Regions from separate parts of the Duganella sp. AC237 genome, predicted to be linked through region 1. Evidence: predicted binding sites of a transcription regulator. Region 1 holds the regulator's gene; the other holds the start of a gene.
The links. Region 1 encodes LexA, which represses DNA repair genes until DNA is damaged. Its sites were predicted from a motif close to ACTGTATNNNNATACAGT; they were not measured.
Positions count from the first base shown of each region.

Region 2: the regulator LexA is predicted to act here: its motif matches at 2,016-2,033, upstream of AC0IYS_RS00285 (LexA family protein).

Region 1 covers NZ_CEEDEW010000003.1:5,230,986-5,235,194, reverse strand. The annotation lists gene AC0IYS_RS23195 (cystathionine gamma-synthase family protein) at 1-787, shown strand, start outside; partial or broken gene AC0IYS_RS23190 (IS4 family transposase) at 913-2,240, opposite strand; gene lexA (transcriptional repressor LexA) at 2,349-2,987, opposite strand; gene AC0IYS_RS23180 (DUF5695 domain-containing protein) at 3,105-4,209, opposite strand, start outside.
Region 2 covers NZ_CEEDEW010000001.1:49,052-53,260, reverse strand. The annotation lists gene AC0IYS_RS00295 (recombinase family protein) at 1-238, shown strand, start outside; gene AC0IYS_RS00290 (Y-family DNA polymerase) at 226-1,527, opposite strand; gene AC0IYS_RS00285 (LexA family protein) at 1,529-1,999, opposite strand; gene ssb (single-stranded DNA-binding protein) at 3,148-3,660, shown strand; gene AC0IYS_RS00275 (ParA family protein) at 3,791-4,209, shown strand, end outside.

The sequences.
Region 1 (4,209 bases):
CGTCGAAACCATAGCCAACCCGCGCACGCAGGTGGCGGACCTCAAGCGCATCGGCGAGCTGTGCAAGGCGCGCGGCATCCTCTACATCGTCGACAACACGATGACCACGCCGTACCTGTTCCGGCCGAAGTCGGTCGGCGCCGGGCTGGTGGTCAACGCGCTGACCAAATCGATCGGCGGCCACGGCAACGCGCTGGGCGGCAGCCTGACCGATACCGGCGAATACGACTGGACCAGATTCCCCAATATCTACGAGAACTACAAGAAGGCAGCGCCGGTGCAATGGGGGCTGGCGCAGATCCGCGCCAAAGGGTTGCGCGACTTCGGCGCCTCGCTGGGGCCGGAGGCGGCGCACCACATCGCCGTCGGCGCCGAAACCCTGGCGCTGCGCATGGAGCGCACCAGTGCCAACGCGCTGGCGCTGGCCGAGATCCTGGAGGCGGACGAGCGCGTGGCCGCCGTCCACTATCCGGGCCTGGCATCGCACCCGCAGCACGGCATCTCGAGCGAACTGTTCCGCAAGCACGGTTCGCTGCTCAGTTTTGAATTGAAGGATGGGATCGACTGCTTCGACTTCCTGAACCGCCTCAAGCTGGCGATTCCGGCGTCGAACCTGGGCGACACGCGCACCTTGGTGATTCCGGTCGCGCACACGATTTTCTACGAGATGGGTGCCGAGCGCCGCGCCTCGATGGGCATCGCCGAATCGTTGATACGCGTCTCGGTCGGCATCGAAGACACCGACGACCTGCTCGACGACTTCGCCTGCGCCCTGGAAGGCTGCTAAACAACTCCAGGGTCAGGTCCACCATTTCTACACGAGCCCAGCCTTATTGCCAAAACAAGGCCCCGTGGCCGCACGTACGGCCGAGAGCGTGTAGAAATGGTGGACCTGACCCTAATGCCGCTAAGTTAAGCTTTTTTAGTTAGTCGTTTCTCTGGATATCGCTGCGCCACCGCTTTAACGACCCGGTCGAATTTCCGGCCGGGTCGCTGCGCCTTCAGGTCGAGTACCAGCCTATCGCGCAGGCGTTTGAGTCTGGCCGGAATGGTTCCCGGCGAGGTTGCTCGCCCGATCGTCATCAGTTCGTTCTGAATGGTGGTCAGGGCGAGGAGGAAACTGATCGAGGTGGGCGCGCATTTGGCCTCCAATGCCGCCTTGGCCATTTCAATGCGAATCAAGTTGTAGGCGATCATCGCACCCCAGATCTCTTGCTCGGTGCCTTCGACGCTCATGCTGCGTAAGGTCAGCGCCGATCCCAGCATGGACTGTTTCAATTCCCTGTAGCTGGTCTCGATGCGCCAGCGACGCTGATAACAGGCAGCCAAGTCAGCACGTTTGATCATTTTGCGATCTGTCAGCGAAGTGAGCAGGTGGCGCGGTTTGCCGCCGTCGCCGTCGTCCACCTTCACCGCTCGTGCGCGCCACGTTTTGGGCAACGTGGGGTCGCCTTTCTGGCCTGCGCCGAGATCGCCATTTCCACCAATGCGTCTTCGTCGGTGCCTTCCACGATGGTCCATTTGGTATTGGTTTTCGCCGGAATGAGGAAGTGGCGGTTGTTGCCGTCCGTGGTTAAATTGGACAACAACTGCGCCGAGAAGAAGCCGCGATCGAACACCGTGAGCGAGTCGTCGGGCACGCTGGCGAGCAGGTCATGGGCGTGCGTCATCTCGCTGACGCTGTAGCGGCCAAAGCGGGCGTCGCGGATGAGCTGGGTATCGGCCATCATCAAGGTGACGGCCCGCGTTTGCGGATAGCTGGCCACCTTGTCGTTGGGATAATTCTGCGCGCCAAAATGCTCGCGGTTGGCCGCGCTGTCGGCCAGGCGCAGCGTCGTGCCATCCATGGCCAGCAGGTGCAATCCCTTGAATAAATAATGCGCTTGGTCGTGGCCTATCCACTGCTGGGCCGATTTCTCGAATAGCCATTTGAGTGGCTCGGCCCCAACGCGCTGGCGCGCCTGCGTCGTGGCGCTGGAGGTGATGCAGCGATCAGCCAGTTCCGGCAGCGCCAAGTCGAGGCTGTCGACGATGTCCTTGACCGATAAATGCCGGTATAAAGCCAACGAAATGACGAGCCAAACGACCTGCTGCGCCGGCAGACGCCGTGACCGGATACTGGCCTTGTCAGTGGCGGCCAGCGCCCCTTCAATCCATTCGTAAGGTAAATGCGCGCCTAGCCGCCTCCAGTCGGGCGGGCTTGGAAGGTCTATAGCGAGGGAAATGGCATCTGATAGCATCGTGCCGGCAAGTTAACACTTTCGGCCGTCGTTTACAAGAAAAATGCCGCTAAGAGCTTAACTTAGCGGCATTAGGACCTGACCCCGGAATGAGAGCCTGGGTTGGGCTTAGTGCCAGCTGCGCATCAGGCCGACCGCCAGGCCTTCCAGCGCGAACTCGTCCGCCTCCGGGTCGACCTTGATGATCTTGAAGTCCGGGTTCTCCGGCAGCAGCTCGACCAGGGTGCCGGTCTTGCGGTAGCGCTTGACCGTGACGTCGTTGCCGATCCGCGCGACGACGATCTGGCCGTTCTTGGCGCTGTCGACCTTCTTTACCGCCAGCAGGTCGCCGTCCATGATGCCGGCGTCGCGCATCGATTCGCCGCGCACCTTGAGCAGGTAGTCCGGCTTGGACGAGAACATCGCCGGGTCGACGCTGTAGCTCGTCTCCAGGTTTTCCTGCGCCAGGATCGGCGAGCCGGCGGCCACGCGGCCGATCAGCGGCAACGACATCATCAGCGACACCGGCACCTTCGGCGTGGCCGGTTCGGCGTGCACGCCCAGCAGACGGATGCCGCGCGAGGTGCCGGCGGCGATTTCGATGGCGCCCTTGCGCGCCAGCGCCTGCAGATGCTCCTCGGCCGCGTTGGCGGATTTGAAGCCCAGTTCGTTGGCGATCTCGGCGCGCGTCGGCGGGAAGCCGGTGTTTTCGATGGCATCCTTGATCAGATTGAGAATTTGTTCCTGACGTGCGGTGAGCTTGATCATGAGTGCAGTTGGGCCTGTGTATATAGACAGTCTGTATTTTTGTACAGTATGGCCCGCAATGCAAGGAAATTTGTTGTGTTCAGCGAAATAAAATGAAAAAAGTTCGTTCAACCACCTTCATCGTGGCTTCAACAGCACGCGCGTGGTCGCCGCCGTCAGCGGAATCTTGTAGCCATCGCGCTCGGCAACTAGGCCCTGCGGCTTGAATCTGCCCCCCGGACTCTCGACCAGCAGACGGGCCGCCGGCGTCGCAGCGGTGGCGGCTGCGAGCTCGATCGTGATCGCGCCGCTCTTCGGATCGTAGGTGGCGCTGTCGATCTTGCCCGCCTCCAGGGTGATCCAGGCACGCGCCGGCGCCACGAACAGGCGCGTGCGTGCGCTGTCCTTGGGCACGATCTGGACCGTGCCATTATTAGCCACTTTCATGTTGCCGCCAAAGCTGAGCCACCCGAAGGTCGGGTCGTTCAACACATAAGTGGCGGTCGCGTACGCGTGGCCGTAGAAGCCCATGCCGTAGTCGCCGCTGTAGGCGTCCCAGCGCATCATGTCCGGCCAGGCGTGGAAGGCGGCCGACGAGAAACCGTCGCGGTCGATATTGGTGATGCCGCCCAGCAGCCCGCCGTAGGCCACGCGCAGCAAGTGCAGGTCGCTCGGGTTGGCCCGGTAGGCGTCGAACAGCGGCACCGCGTTCAAGGTCGAGCCGTAATGGTGGATCTGGCGCTCGATGCGCGCGGTCTTGCCGCCATATAAGAAATCCCAATAGCGGCGGGCGTTGCCGTTGTAGCCCCAGCTCGGGATCGCCGGGTCGTAGCCCAGGATCACTTCGCGCGTGATGTCGGCCTGCTTGGTGTAGCCGAAGTGGCGCATCCACGCGTAGACCTCGGCCTGGCCGGTCGAGTCCCACGCCATCTCGCTGCCGAACGGGTAGGCAAGGGTGCGCCAGTGGTCGGCGCGCCGCTTCATCATCGCTTCCATGTCGGCCGCCTCGGCCGTCATGCCTTCGCGCTGCAGGTCTTTCAGGATGTCGAGGAAGACGTCGCCCTCCATCAGCCCGAACTGCGCGTACTCGGGCGCGTCGCGCACCATCGCCACCGTGGTCTGGTAGGCGCGCTGCAAGTACCAGCGCCAGTCGTGCGCGGTGACCAGGCCGGCGTGGTTGCGCGCCAGCCGGTACAGCACCCAGTGGCCGATGGCGACGTGCGGATAGTTATAAGCGCGGCCC
Region 2 (4,209 bases), on a different contig from region 1:
CGCGCTACAAATGGCGAGGGATGAGTACGAACAGCGCCGCGAGCGGCAACGTCAAGGTGTGACGCTGGCTAAGATCGATGGCAAATACAAGGGCCGCAAAACCGATACGACGACCCATGAGCGCATTGTCACCTTGCGCGAAGCAAAAAAAACGATCGCTGAGACTGCGCGACTTGCGGGCTGTTCCCACAGCCAAGTCAAGCGGGTATGGGCAATGCACCAAGCTCAGACGGCGTAGACCTTCGGTAGCTCGTCCCATCGTGTGGTGTAGCACGGAGTCTTATTCTCCGACTTCATCGCCCATCGCTGCACCAATCCGGCCGAGCCTATGTGCAGAGCATCGCGACCGAATCGCTGATTCAGCGCATCGAGCGTCGCCATAACACGTGTCGATTGCTCTCGGGACGGCTGGGGATCGAATAGCGTGCCTTGGCTTATTGTATTGGCGCGCAAGTCCATCAGCATAACCCCCGCTTTCTTGTACTGAAATCCCTCGCGGTAGATGAGGGCCAGACCTTGCAACGCAGCGGCCGCCAATATACGGTTGTCGTCTGTCGGCTCGATCAGCGGCACGGTCAAGCCATTGCTGTACTGTGGGTCTTGTTCGCGGAATGGGTTGGTATGCACAAACACATGCACCGCACCGCAGAGCGAGCGTTGTCCGCGCAGCTTTTCGGCCGCCCTGGCGATATAGGTCGACACCGCTTCTTCAAGCTCCATGAGACTTACAGCCATTGTGCCGAACGACTTGGAGGACACGATTTCTTTGCGCGGCGGCGCTATCTCTTCCAGCGCAAGGCATGACAGGCCGCGCAGTTCCTGACAAGTGCGCTCCATCACCACCCCGAATCGAGCGCGAATGTCTCGCGGCGAGGCGTCTTTCAGATCCTGCACCGTGTTGATGCCCATATCGGCCAGCTTGGCAGCTATCCGGCGTCCCACTCCCCATACTTCGCCCACGTCGATACGCAAGAACAGCCAACGCATACGGGCGGCCGACATCGTAGTCAGGTCGCATACGCTATCGAACAGCGGGAATTTCTTTGCGATGTGGTTGGCTAGTTTGGCTTGCGTCTTCGACGCGCCCACACCCACGCACACCGGCAAGGAAGTCCATTGAAGGATGCGCTGCCGTATTTCTTGTCCCATCGCGGTAGGGCTGTCCCAAAGCCCGCCCATGCCGTTCAACGACAGGAAGGACTCATCTATCGAGTACACCTCTACGTGCGGGCTGTAGGTGCGCAGGATGGTCATGATTCGATTGCTCATGTCCCCATAAAGGCAGTAGTTCGAGCTTAGTCCAATAATGCCGTGCTGGCGGGCCAAGTCCTTCATCTGAAACCACGGAGTGCCCATCTTGACGCCCAGGGCTTTAACCTCGTTAGAGCGCGCTACAGCGCATCCGTCGTTGTTAGACAGCACGACTACCGGCCGCCCTTGCAGCTTTGGGTTAAAGGCCCGTTCGCAACTGACGTACATATTGTTCACGTCCACCAGTGCAAAGATTTGTTGGTGCGGGTCCGACATTTCACACCCTGTATTTTCTGATGACGGCAGACACCACGCCCCATACTTGCAATTCCTGCCCTTCGATTAGCCTGATAGGCTCATAGGCGCTGTTCTCCGGGTGCAACTCGATCACGCCTTGTCGCTTATGCAGCCGCTTGAGTGTGTAGTCTCCATCGATGACCGCCAACACGTAATGTCCGTGAATAGGCGTCACGGACCGGTCCACGAGAACGATATCGCCGCCTAGAATTCCGATGCCCGACATGCTGTCCCCCACGACTTCAAAGAAGAACGAAGCTTCTTTGTGCTGTATCAAAAAGGCATTCAGGTCCAAGCCTTTTTCTACGTAATCAGCGGCCGGGGAGGGGAATCCAGCCGATAGCTTGTGTTGCAGCAAGGGCCGGGTGCTGGGTTGCAGATCGAGCGCCGGGGCGAGGATCGCGCAGGGCGGCGACTGGTCTGCAAAGGGGGAGGGGAGGGAATGGTTCATTTTCTTAAATCCAATTACTGTGTTTTTGTACAGTATCGGCAGTATAGCGCCGCAAGTCCAGCGCTGGAAGGGCGGGCGTGGTTTATGTGTGAGCCGCCGCCCGCTCTGATCGCCAGATCGTTTAAGAACTAAAAGCAACTTCTGGGGCTTTTTTTCGCGTACGCGAAAAAACCGGGATGCCCGTTCCGGAGCGCGGTCGCTTACGCTCCCTTGGTCGCTGCGCGACTGGGCGATGAAGCCGCCCACCCCTCCAGGCCACGCCTAGCCAACCCCAACCCCAACCCCAACCCCAACCCCAACCCCAACCCCAACCCCAACCCCAACCCCAACCCCAACCCCAACCCCAACCCCAACCCCGCACTGTACGTACTTGGTGACGCCGCGGTGCTCCTGCAGGAGTTGGCCAGTCACCAAAAAGCGCAACGGTGAAGCGGCTTTTCTTGGTGACGCCGGCGCGCACCAGGTCCGCGATCGTTGTCACCAAAAACGATTGGTGACGCCAGGCCGTCGCCGGCGCCGCGACCGTGTCACCAAACCCGCGATTCGATCCCTCGACGTTCCGGGCCTGTCGCATCGGGGCTGGCCGGGGTCGGCCCGGCCAAACCCGCCCCTACATGCTCCAGCGTGGCAGGGGGTGCCGTCCTTCGGCGGCATCCCGACATTCGTCGGGACTTGAGCCGCCCCCGTTTGCTTTGCTCATCCGTTCTTAAAACCGGCTTGGCAGTACCGGGGTAGGGGGCGGCCAGCGGCAGGGAAGGGGGGCGGGTGGTCTCGTATGGCTCATATGTTGGCTATTCAAACTAGCTATCGTTATTGATTTTTCGATTAACAAAAATGTGTCTAAAAGACAGCATTGACAACTGTAATCGGTTGTCAAAAGGGTTGTCATGAACTATAATAATTACATGGTGGACGAAACGATTCACCAGCAAAAAAACAGTAATTCGTCAACGTAAGTAACCGGAGATTTAAGAATGAACATTAATGCTAAAAGTTTCTGGCTTGGATTTATTACGGCAGCAATCATCATCCTGCCGACTGTGGTTGTCTTGTTCTACAAGCTCGATCAAATGTTCGATCTTCATTAAGTTCACGGCCCCGGTTAAGGCCGGGGCCAATCGGAAACCTCACTTTCAAGGAGAATCAAAATGGCCTCAGTCAACAAAGTAATCATCGTCGGCAACCTCGGTCGCAATCCAGATATCCGCTACTTGCCAAGCGGCGATGCTATCGCCAATATCGCGGTAGCGACCAGCTACCAGCACAAGGACCGTAATACCGGCGAACAGAAGGAGATAACCGAGTGGCACCGTATTACTTTCTTCGGCCGCCTTGCCGAAATCGTCGGCCAGTATCTGAAAAAGGGCTCGTCGGTCTACGTGGAAGGCCGCTTGCAAACGCGCAAGTACGTTAAGGATGGCGTGGATCACTACGCAACCGATATCATCGCGGAGCAAATGCAAATGCTGGGCGGCCCGGCCGGTGCTAACCGCGACGCCAGCCAGCAACAAGCAGACAGCCAGCAGGAAACCCCGGCCAGCGCTCCAGCCGCGCCAGCCGCGACGCCAGCGCCCGCAGCGGCCGCGCCTAAAGGCAAGAACAAACCGCGTGCAGCACCGCAGCCTGAAGGCGCAGAGCGTGACTCTGATATTCCGTTCTAATCAGGTGCTTGTCATGCTGGTATTTTCCCAGCATGACAAGCAAAATGTGTTGCCATTGGTAGGGCGAGACTATAATTGCCCCCGGATAATGATGCTAAATCAGTCAACGTACAGAAATTAAGAGGCTCCTATGAGTATCCTTGCTGTGACAAACCAGAAAAGTGTCGGTAAAACGACCATTGTGTTCAACTTGACCCACAGGGCCGCCGACGCCGACAAGAGCGTTTTGATTGTGTCACTCGATGCACAGGGCAGCCTTGAACTGGTCTTGCCCAAGGCTGACGAGTCGCAGACGAATTTGATGGCCTACGAACTTTTCGAAGAAGAGTTGCCATCGACGCCGCTCGAATATCTGACCGATAAAGTCGCTTTCGTGCGCGCCCGCGATCCTAGGATGTTCGACCTGGACACGAAGGGCGAGGACTACGTCAAACGGTTCAGGAAGAACTTGCGCAAGCTCGCCAAGGACTTCGATTTTTGCATCATCGACACCCCTGGCCGCATTTGCATGCCGCTGACCGCCAGCATGGCCGCCGCCGATGTGGTGCT